Regions from separate parts of the Paenibacillus segetis genome, predicted to be linked through region 1. Evidence: riboswitches for the same ligand, from Rfam matches in the RefSeq annotation. Region 1 holds a riboswitch; each other region holds the start of a gene.

Region 1 (3,284 bases):
CCGCATGACGCTCGCCCAAAGCTAACAAATTTAGCGATCTGGCACGACTCCATAGGAACAATGCCCCTAGTGCTAAATACGGCAAAAGGATGGTCGTATATGACCATCCGCGAAGGCTTAGACTCCCCATCGTCCAGTATAAAATTTCATTTACCGTCTTTTTCGACATAGCCGTTAGAAAAGATACAATCGCTCCGAGGAACGATTGCATTACAACACCTGATAAAATAAGCCCTTCAATTGGAATTTTCCCATTCTCTCTCGCCAGCCACATGACAATCCAGAGTGTCAATGCACCTGCGACAAACGCTATGACTGGTAAGGTAAACACACCGATTAAAGAGAACTGCCATCCGAAGAAAATCAAGGTTGCCGCCCCAACGGCTGAACCCGAAGATACCCCAAGGGTAAACGGGTCAGCAAGTGGATTACGAAGCACTCCCTGAAAGGCGGCTCCCGCTACTGCAAGCGACGCTCCAACTAAGAGACCTAGTAATACACGGGGCAGTCGCACCTGCATAATGATTTGTTCCGATGTCACATCCCAATCCCTAGTTATGAGTTGGTCCATCCAGGGTAGTCGATGCAATAAAATTCGGAGTATCTCGCCTAGCGGTAGAGATACGGAACCAAAGCCTATACAGATCAGTAACGTGACGCCGAGAAGGATCAGGCCAATTGTCCCATATCCCGCCAGCTTTTTACTCATTTATTCATCAATTCCGGATAAATCGCTTTTGCCATTTCAATCAAACCTTGAGTCACACGAGGACCCGGACGACTGAGCAAATTATCATTAAGACCCACGATGCGATCTTCCTTAATAGCTGTGATTTGGTCCCATCCACTGCGGCCCTTAATAATATCTGCCAATGTTTTGTTGTTCTCGTCAACCACACTGCTTGCGTATAGAATCACATCTGGATTCGCCTTAATAATATTTTCTTCATTAATTTCATTCCAGCCTGTCATGTCAGAAGCAATGTTCTCTCCGCCGGCCAATGTAATCATTTCATCCATGAATTCGCCTTTACCCACTGTCCAGCCTGGGGAGAATTCAATATAGACTTTACTACGTTGCTCAGGTGTAAGTGATTTGACCGCTTCAACTACTTGGTCGCGTTCCTTCTCCATTTGGGAGACTACCTCTTCCCCTTGAGCTTGATGATCCGTAATTTGAGCTACTGCCCGAATATTCGCTATTACTCCATCTAAAGTTTTAGCGTCAGATTGATATACCTTGATACCCAAATCGGTAAGGCTCTTCACCGTTGCTTCATCCACTAAATTACCTGACAGCACCAAATCTGGCTTAGCCGCCACAACTGCCTCAACATTAACCTGCCATCCACCCATTCTAGGCTTATCCTTTACAGCATCAGGATAATCATCATTATCAGATACCCCAACAACCTGATCATCTAAACCGAGTGCAAACAATCCTTCTGTCTCCGATGGTGCAAGTGATACGATCTTCTGTGGTGCCGACTCAAACGTTAATTCAGTTCCTTTGGCATCCTTAACCGTCAACGGATAAGTCGTTTTAAGTTCATCCTGCGTAGGTGCCGGAGTTGTTGTATTCTGTCCCTGCTCTACCTCGTTAGTTGGTTTGTTATTATTCGCTGCGTTATTGGTACCGCACCCTGCAACTACTGCTAACATTAATGCAAGCAGCCAAATTCCCCATATTTTTCTCATGTTCTTCATTTCGCTCTTCATCCCCTTAAAATTTATTTCTCTGTAGTACGAGTGAAGTTCCTTTGTTGAACACCTGACAAATCATCATACAAGAAAAACCCAATCCGCAAGGAATTGGGTTACGTCTACAAGGTCATACCGTCGACACCGTAAAATAAACCGGGTCCAGCATGAATCATCTTAGCAGAACGTTATCCTTTCCTCGAAGGACCGTCTATGACACCCGTGGGCAGGTCTCCTGACTTACAGGTTGAATGACTTAGCTCTCCTTCCCATCATCCTTCATGGATAACAGTGGCATAAATGAGCTTCGTCCCTGTTTTACAGTGGCGGGACCGTACCGGATTTGCACCGGCTTCCCTTTTAACCTAAAGTCTGCGACAAGCCGCTTTCTTCAGGACCTACGGGTATTTATTGGTTCGTGTGTCTTTAAAGGCTTTCTTCTCTATTGGATTATAGGGGAAAAGCAGAAAAGTTACAATACGAGCCTAGTTTAACTCAGCTATAATCTAAACACTAATTATATGTTGCTCCTAGCAGCGACATTACCTACTGCTAAGTCCGCTCCCAGCACGCCAATCACCACACCATTACTTGAAATGGGTACAGAGATAGTTACACAACGGCGCTTCGTGATCGCCGAAATGTATACTTCAGACACGACAGATTCACCCGCTAACGCTCTCTTGAACCAGTCTCTACCTCTAGCGTTTAATAGCCCAGCTTCCGGGATAGATATAACAAATGATCCATCTCTGCGATTGGTCCATGCGGCCTCTATGATGTTCTCTCTTCCTAACAAATTTGTAAGCTCAGTGCGATGAATAGATTCTTCCATTCCTTGAAATACAGGTTGCTTCGCTGCCTGAATTAACTTGAGTATGTAAGCATGCCCTAGTTCAACCACATCACTTATCCCATCCATGAAATCCTCACTTGAATCGCGTACACTGTCCAGAGATGACATCAATTCTGCAGAAGCCTTTTGAAGCCCCCCAGCTACAGCCTGTAAGCCCACGGTATGTCGTCTTTGCGATTCCATTCGGACCAAAGCACCTTCAACATGCGTAATATTGTGATTAAGAGCTTCATGCACCTCTGCCATCATGCTTTCCATATTACGTGTTAACTCCGCCTGCTCCCTACTTCGCCATCCTGTATCTGCAACAAGTCCATCTACTGTGGCTACTTCTTCAGTAATATTGCGGATATCTTCCCCCATCTTTCTCATAAACGAAATGCCTTGCATCGCGGACTCTCTCCCCACATGAAGCGATCCCTTTACTTTCTCTACATCTTCCTCAATTCGCTTAAACAATGGAGCTGAATTTCCAATCGCTAACGTGGTTTGTTGGGCAAGCTGGCGCATCCGTGAAGCAACCACATCAAAACCTTTTCCCTGATCACCAAAACGTGCAGCTTCTATGGAAGCATTCAAGGCAAGTAGCGATACCTCACCAGCGATCCCCTCCATGTCTTGGTATAGTGCACCAAGCTTACGGGTGTTCTGTTCCAAATCTACCATAGGCCTCTCTATAGAATTCTGGGAATCGGCAATTGAATGAATGGTTCCATCAGCAGTCTTT
Region 2 (3,284 bases), on a different contig from region 1:
TACAGAAAAAATAACGTAATTATGACGTGTTGTTACAGCCTCAATAACGGACTTTCCTAGCGAATTGGCGATCCCTTTGAATAGTCCCACATCATTAGTATCTGTAACTTTGTTTATTACATGTTCGCTATAATTCTCCATTGACGGGTTAGTTACCGCTAGTAGTATGACAACCAGTAGCAAAATGATGATCGTACCATTACGTGCTCCTGTACCATTCCTAGAAATATCGATCTCCCCCTAAAGTAATATACCTCATTATATCTTTAATTGGGATAAACTGTATATGTAAATGGACCCGTGGTAAATAGTGCGGTAGTTATATCGAACTTTACTATTACAAGTAATAAAAGAAAAACCCCCTACTTATTATCGTAGGAGGCTTCGTATAATGCCAACACATACCCATTTATTAGTCAGGAAAGCGTTCAACGTTGATATTGTGGAGTTTAGCAGGAAGATGCTGGTGAAGGGAATTGAACCCCCGGCCTACGCATTACGAGTGCGTTGCTCTACCCCTGAGCTACACCAGCATGGTACTCTTTTTTGTGAAACAAAAACTATTATACAACGCTCAGAGAATTTTGCAAGTATAAAAACACCTATAATTTCTCACGTACAGAACGTAGCTTTTGCTCGGAAGAGCTGACTTTATCACGACGATCATCTATCTTAATCGAGGTCGATACCCGCTGAGCATCGGACTGGAAAGGAGCTTCATGGATCGCCCGTATCGCGGCGAACACATTGTCGAGTGGACCTTCAATAATTGTACTCATCGATGTTAATTGATACTGTATACCTTCCTGTTTCTCCAATACTCGCTGAAGTTCAGCTACATAAGGACTAAGGCTAGTACTTCCCGTTCCGATTGGAATGACCGTAACCTCTGCAATTGCCATTGTATTACCTCCTCATTTTATTTCTCCTTCCTCTATTGTAACCACTCCGCAGTTGCAATAAAAGTTCACAATTTTTTTTGAACCCCGCGCGCCGCATCATGAAGCCAATCCTTCATTTTTGTCTCTATATCTTATGACTCATTTTGTAAAATCACCGTTTACAAACACAATATATTGGGTTACCATAATTAAAACACAACCAAATATAGTGTAAACAGGTGATCCGGCGGAAAATTGCCGCTGGTGCTTAAAAGGGAAGTGTGGTGCAATTCCGCTGCGGTCCCGCCACTGTAATCGGAAGCTTAGAGATTCGGTTTTATCTCCAAACATTTTGCCGACACAAAGCCACTGCTGATCAATTTGATCCTGCGGGAAGGCGTTGGCGAATATTCCGTAAGCCAGGAGACCTGCCTGTTTAGACGACACCGATACAGTCCTGCGAGGTTCGGGTAGGTGTCCGCTTGCTGCTTACATACAGCTTACTTTGAATCGCCTTTTATGGCTTTTCTTGAGACGCATTCGGGCATTTCCAACCTTGCCAGGGTTGGGAATGCTTTTTGTATGATATCAATGTCTAGTTTTTAGGGAGGAGAACTTTGAAATGGCATTGTTAAACCCCATCTATACCGACCGTGAGGTCATGCTTGATGAAGTAATTACCCTTGGCGAGGAAATCGTTGAGAGTCGCAATCTTGAGGTACTACGCGAGAACGCTAACCTGAATGGAGAAAGTTTCTCCGGTAAAATGAGCAAATTCGGTAGTGAATATGCGAAGTGGTATGCAGAACACTTTGTTATGCCGAAAAGACTAGTACAATCCATTAAAGATAATATCGTCTATGTACATGATCTTGATCAATATGCGATCGGTACAACAAACTGTATTTTTATCCCCTTCGATAAATTGCTTCGTGAAGGCTTCAATACCGGCAACGGAAGTGTACGTCCACCCAACTCTATTATGACAGCTATGGCTTTGGTGGCTATTATTTTTCAATCTCAGCAAAATTCGCAATATGGCGGAGTTTCGGCCAATAAGATTGATTTTGACCTAGCTCCTTATGTAAGAAAGACATTTTCTAAGAACCTTATCAAAGGTTTAGAGTACTTCGAAGAGGGCGACTTAGATTCTACTAATGTAGGAGAAATATCAATGAGTCGCAGCGATCTGCAGGAACTCTATCCAAAAGCATTTAAATTTGCAACTAAAGAAACAAAGAGTGAAACACTCCAAGCTGCGGAGAGTCTCATTCATAATCTAAATACAATGTCGAGTCGTGCAGGTGGACAAATTCCTTTTACCAGCATCAACTACGGCACCGATACTTCACCTGAAGGTCAACTCGTCATCGACTCCCTGCTAACAGCAACGATGCGCGGATTGGGTAACGGCGAGACACCGATTTTCCCCATACAAATTTTTAAATGCAAACAAGGGGTTAACCAAGCACCAGATGAACCCAACTATTCATTATTCTTAAAGGCAGCGGAGTGTTCCGCAAAACGACTTTATCCTAATTTTGCAAACCTAGATGCACCGCTGAACTTGATGTATTACAAAGCAGGTGATCCTGATACGGAATTTGCAACGATGGGATGCCGTACTCGAGTACTTAGCGACCGGTTTGGACGTAATCATTTATCAGGTAAAGGAAATCTTTCCTTCAATACTATGAATCTCGTCAAACTAGGATTAGAGCATGGTATCGTACTTGGTCAACGTAAGGTAGCAGACGAACGCGGTTTTTATCGCGAGCTTGATCTTTATCTAGATATTGCACTAGAGGGGCTTCTACATAGGTTTAATATCCAGAAAGCTCAAAAAGCCAAAGCCTCTGACTTCATGATGCGTGAAGGCGTGTGGGAAGGTGGCGAACATCTTCATCCAGAAGAGCCTGTAGGCGACCTCCTTAAGCATGGTAGTCTATCTATTGGATTCATCGGACTTGCAGAATGTATGAAAGCTATGTACGGTAAGCACCATGGGGAAGATAGCAATGTATACAATAAAGCTTATGAATTGATCTCCTATATGCGCAATTATTGCGACCGTCAGAGCGAACGCCACAATCTGAACATTACGCTATTTGCTACACCGGCAGAAGGCCTGTCCGGAAAGTTCACTAAGCGGGATAAAGCAACCTACGGTGCAATCGCAGGAGTAACAGATCGTGAATATTACACCAATTCTTTTCATATTCCAGTCTACTACTCTATTAGCGCTGCCAAGAAGATTGAACTAGAGTCCGCATTCCACGGCCTGTGCAATGCTGGAGCCATTTCATATATCGAATTAAATGGTAACGCTCGGAGTAATCCAGCAGCGTTTCTGCAAATCATTCAATATGCACTATCGCAACAGGTTAGCTATTTCAGCATCAA
Region 3 (3,284 bases), 950 kb from region 1:
TCAATAGAATTCATATCCTTGGAGCATCAGGCTCAGGAACATCGACGCTAGGGAACCAATTATCGTTAATACTGCCGCATGTTAATTTTGATAGTGATGACTATTTTTGGAGCGAGAAATTCACTGTGCCAAGGGAACGTGAGGGCAGAATTAAGTTATTAAAGACGGATCTTTCAAACCAGAAGAACTGGATTCTATCTGGAGCTGTATGTGGATGGGGCGATGAACTGAAGGATTATTTCGATTTGGTGATTTTTGTGTTTACCCCTAAGAACATTAGACTACAGCGATTAAAAAGAAGAGAATTTCAAAGATATGGCGATGACATCTTGCCAGGTGGAAGTAAGTATGAGCAATCACAAACTTTTTATGAATGGGCATCACAATATGATGAGGCCGGATTTGAGATTAGAAGTAAATACCTACATGAACATTGGATGTCCGAATTGACTTGTCCGATCTTGAGAATTGAAGGAGACCACTCCGTTAGAGAAAGAGTAAATATGATCTTAAATTACCTCAAAACAAACGATAATTCGTACGATACTCGACATTTGATATAATATTATAAAATTTCAACATATGAAAAATTCACAATAGAAAAAGAAATTCAATACGTTTCTACTACATACCTGCTTACCCATCATAACAAGTCGTTTATTTCAACATCTATAGGTTTAAAAAGGCTTATTAGACCCCTTATTGTGAAAATTTCACACCTTATGTATACTGGAAAAAGAATGGGGTGACGAAGATGGCATTCATGATAGCGCAAAGGGCGTATCTTAAATTATTTCTGATCGGGATGGTCGAGAAAAGAAGAGGATACGGATATGAAATGTTGGAGGAGTTGAAGGAACTGTTCAAGCCTTTCGGTTACGTTCCTCCACAAAGTGAGATATACCGAGCATTACATGAACTGGTGCAGGAAGGTGTATTGTATCGGACTAAGAAATTAAAAGGCAATGATCCAAGTGTGGATTTTCAGGAAATCGTCCTATATCACTTTACTGAAGATGGTCATGATAAGGCGGAGTTGTATAAAAAACAGGTCAAGACGGATCTAGACCGATGTATTGGAATGCTTAATAAAGCGGTTACAGATCATTTTTAAAGCAATTTTTCTTTAATATTTATTATTCCGAGTTGTTTTCTGTTGTATTATGGGTCAAGATGCAGTAACATGAATTTAATATTCAGGAATTATATTGTTTTTAAGAGCATATTTACAACTGAATAATGTGGAGATAGGTGTTTCAGTCCATAGTACTGAAGCTTAAAAGGGAAGTTCGGTGTAATACCGACGCGGTCCCGCCACTGTAACAGAGGAGTCGAATGACACATTGCCACTGGTGATATATCACTGGGAAGGCCGTTATTCGGCGTAGATTCTGAAGCCAGGAGACCTGCCTATTTTGACAGCACTGTAGTACCTACGGGAGATAGGGGGGTGTTAAAGATGCAAGCCGTTGAATATCATTTCATGGGTCCTCTTTAGCTATTTCGCTAATGGGGACCTTTTTTATTTCGTTTAATGATGAACAAACTACACAAAAAACTTATAGGAGGTCATGGCATTGAGTAAAGTACTGAGTGGTAATTTGGGTTATCCAAGAATTGGCCAACAACGGGAATGGAAAAAGGATATTGAAGCATTCTGGGGTGGGAAAATTGAGGAATCGGAGCTTCATGAGCGTCTGACAACCATCCGTCTTAATAACTTGAAAATTCAGCAAGACAAAGGTATCGATATTATCCCTGTCGGTGATTTTACTTATTATGATCATGTGCTCGATACAGCAGTTATGTTTGGTCTTATTCCGGCGCGTTTTGAATTTAATGGTGGGGAAGTACCATTGAGTACATATTACGCTATCGCACGGGGGAACAAAGGTGCAGCGGCCAGCGAAATGACGAAATGGTTCAATACGAACTATCATTATATTGTTCCTGAGCTTGGCGCTAGAAGACCAGAGCTTACGTTGAATAAGCCTTTAGCAGCCTATCGTGAAGCTAAGGAGAAGCTGGGGATTGAAGGAAGACCAGTATTGCTTGGTTTATACACTTTCCTGAAGTTATCCAAAGGCTTTGATAATGACGGATGGGATGAATGGATCGAACAACTACTTCCATTATATATTCATGTATTGCGTGAACTACAACAAGCAGGAGTGAAATGGGTACAGGTCGATGAGCCTGCATTGGTTACCGCTGTAAATGCTGAAGATCTTAATCGCTTAAAGTTGATCTATGAGACAATTAAGAAGGAAGTTCCTGAATTGTCTATCTTCTTGCAAACCTATTTCGAAGCGTTAAGTAACTATGAGGATATTGTGAGCTTGCCAATTGACGGTATCGGACTTGACTTGGTTCATGGATTGGAAGGGAATTTAGATTCGCTTCGCCGTTTTGGTTTACCAGTAGGTAAGACGCTGGGTGCAGGGGTCATCGATGGCCGAAATATTTGGCGTGCAGATCTAGATCTTCAATTTAAGTTGCTAGATGAGGTTGCTAATTTAGTAAATAGTGCAGACATCATTGTACAGCCTTCATGTAGTCTGTTGCACGTTCCAGTATCAGCTGCTGCTGAAGTATCATTACAACCAGTTCTACAGCAGGCACTTGCATTCGCTGAAGAAAAACTTGACGAAATCGCTGCACTGAGTAGAGCAGTAGTTGAAGGCCAACCTGGTGAATTGTTCCAAAGTAACCGTAATGCCCTAGATAACTTATCTGCTGATCCTGCGCGTAACCGTGCGAATGTAACTCTTGCGGTAGAAAATATCCTACATCAGCCTTCGGAGAGACATAGTGCATTTAGTGTACGTAAATCACTACAAAAGGAAAAATGGCAGCTTCCATTCCTTCCAACAACAACGATCGGGAGCTTCCCACAAACCGCAGAAATCCGTTCTGCTCGCCAGAAATGGCGTAAAGGTGAATGGTCTGTGCAACAATATGATGAGTTCATCAATGAACAAATCAGACAATGGATCACACTTCAAGAGGAGATTGGGCTTGATGTACTAGTTCATGGTGAATTTGAGCGTACTGACATGGTGGAGTTTTTCGGTGAGAAGTTACCAGGGTTCGCATTTACCAAGGGTGGATGGGTACAGTCTTACGGGACACGATGTGTGAAGCCGCCGGTCATTTATGGTGATGTTGATTTTGATTCACCGATGACGGTGAAGGAGACTGAGTATGCACAGTCGCTTACTAGCAAGCCAGTTAAGGGGATGCTGACAGGACCGATTACGATTCTGAACTGGTCCTTTGTGCGT

Evidence for each region. A riboswitch is a leader RNA that binds a small molecule or an ion and turns the genes downstream of it on or off. The one in region 1 is predicted to bind cobalamin.
Region 2: another riboswitch for cobalamin. It lies ahead of IEW05_RS22900 (anaerobic ribonucleoside triphosphate reductase); the one in region 1 lies ahead of IEW05_RS03265 (cobalamin-binding protein).
Region 3: another riboswitch for cobalamin. It lies ahead of metE (5-methyltetrahydropteroyltriglutamate--homocysteine S-methyltransferase); the one in region 1 lies ahead of IEW05_RS03265 (cobalamin-binding protein).

What each region holds. Positions count from the first base shown of each region.
Region 1 is NZ_BMFT01000001.1:762,322-765,605, reverse strand. Features, by position in the region: gene IEW05_RS03270 (FecCD family ABC transporter permease) at 1-709, opposite strand, end outside; gene IEW05_RS03265 (cobalamin-binding protein) at 706-1,707, opposite strand; cobalamin riboswitch at 1,910-2,118, opposite strand; gene IEW05_RS03260 (methyl-accepting chemotaxis protein) at 2,219-3,284, opposite strand, start outside.
Region 2 is NZ_BMFT01000005.1:103,691-106,974, reverse strand. Features, by position in the region: gene IEW05_RS25665 (hypothetical protein) at 1-183, opposite strand, end outside; tRNA gene IEW05_RS22910 (tRNA-Thr) at 462-533, opposite strand; gene IEW05_RS22905 (MTH1187 family thiamine-binding protein) at 603-902, opposite strand; cobalamin riboswitch at 1,102-1,331, shown strand; gene IEW05_RS22900 (anaerobic ribonucleoside triphosphate reductase) at 1,504-3,284, shown strand, end outside.
Region 3 is NZ_BMFT01000001.1:1,710,458-1,713,741, forward strand. Features, by position in the region: gene IEW05_RS07790 (ATP-binding protein) at 1-563, shown strand, start outside; gene IEW05_RS07795 (replication termination protein) at 755-1,114, shown strand; cobalamin riboswitch at 1,233-1,428, shown strand; gene metE (5-methyltetrahydropteroyltriglutamate--homocysteine S-methyltransferase) at 1,578-3,284, shown strand, end outside.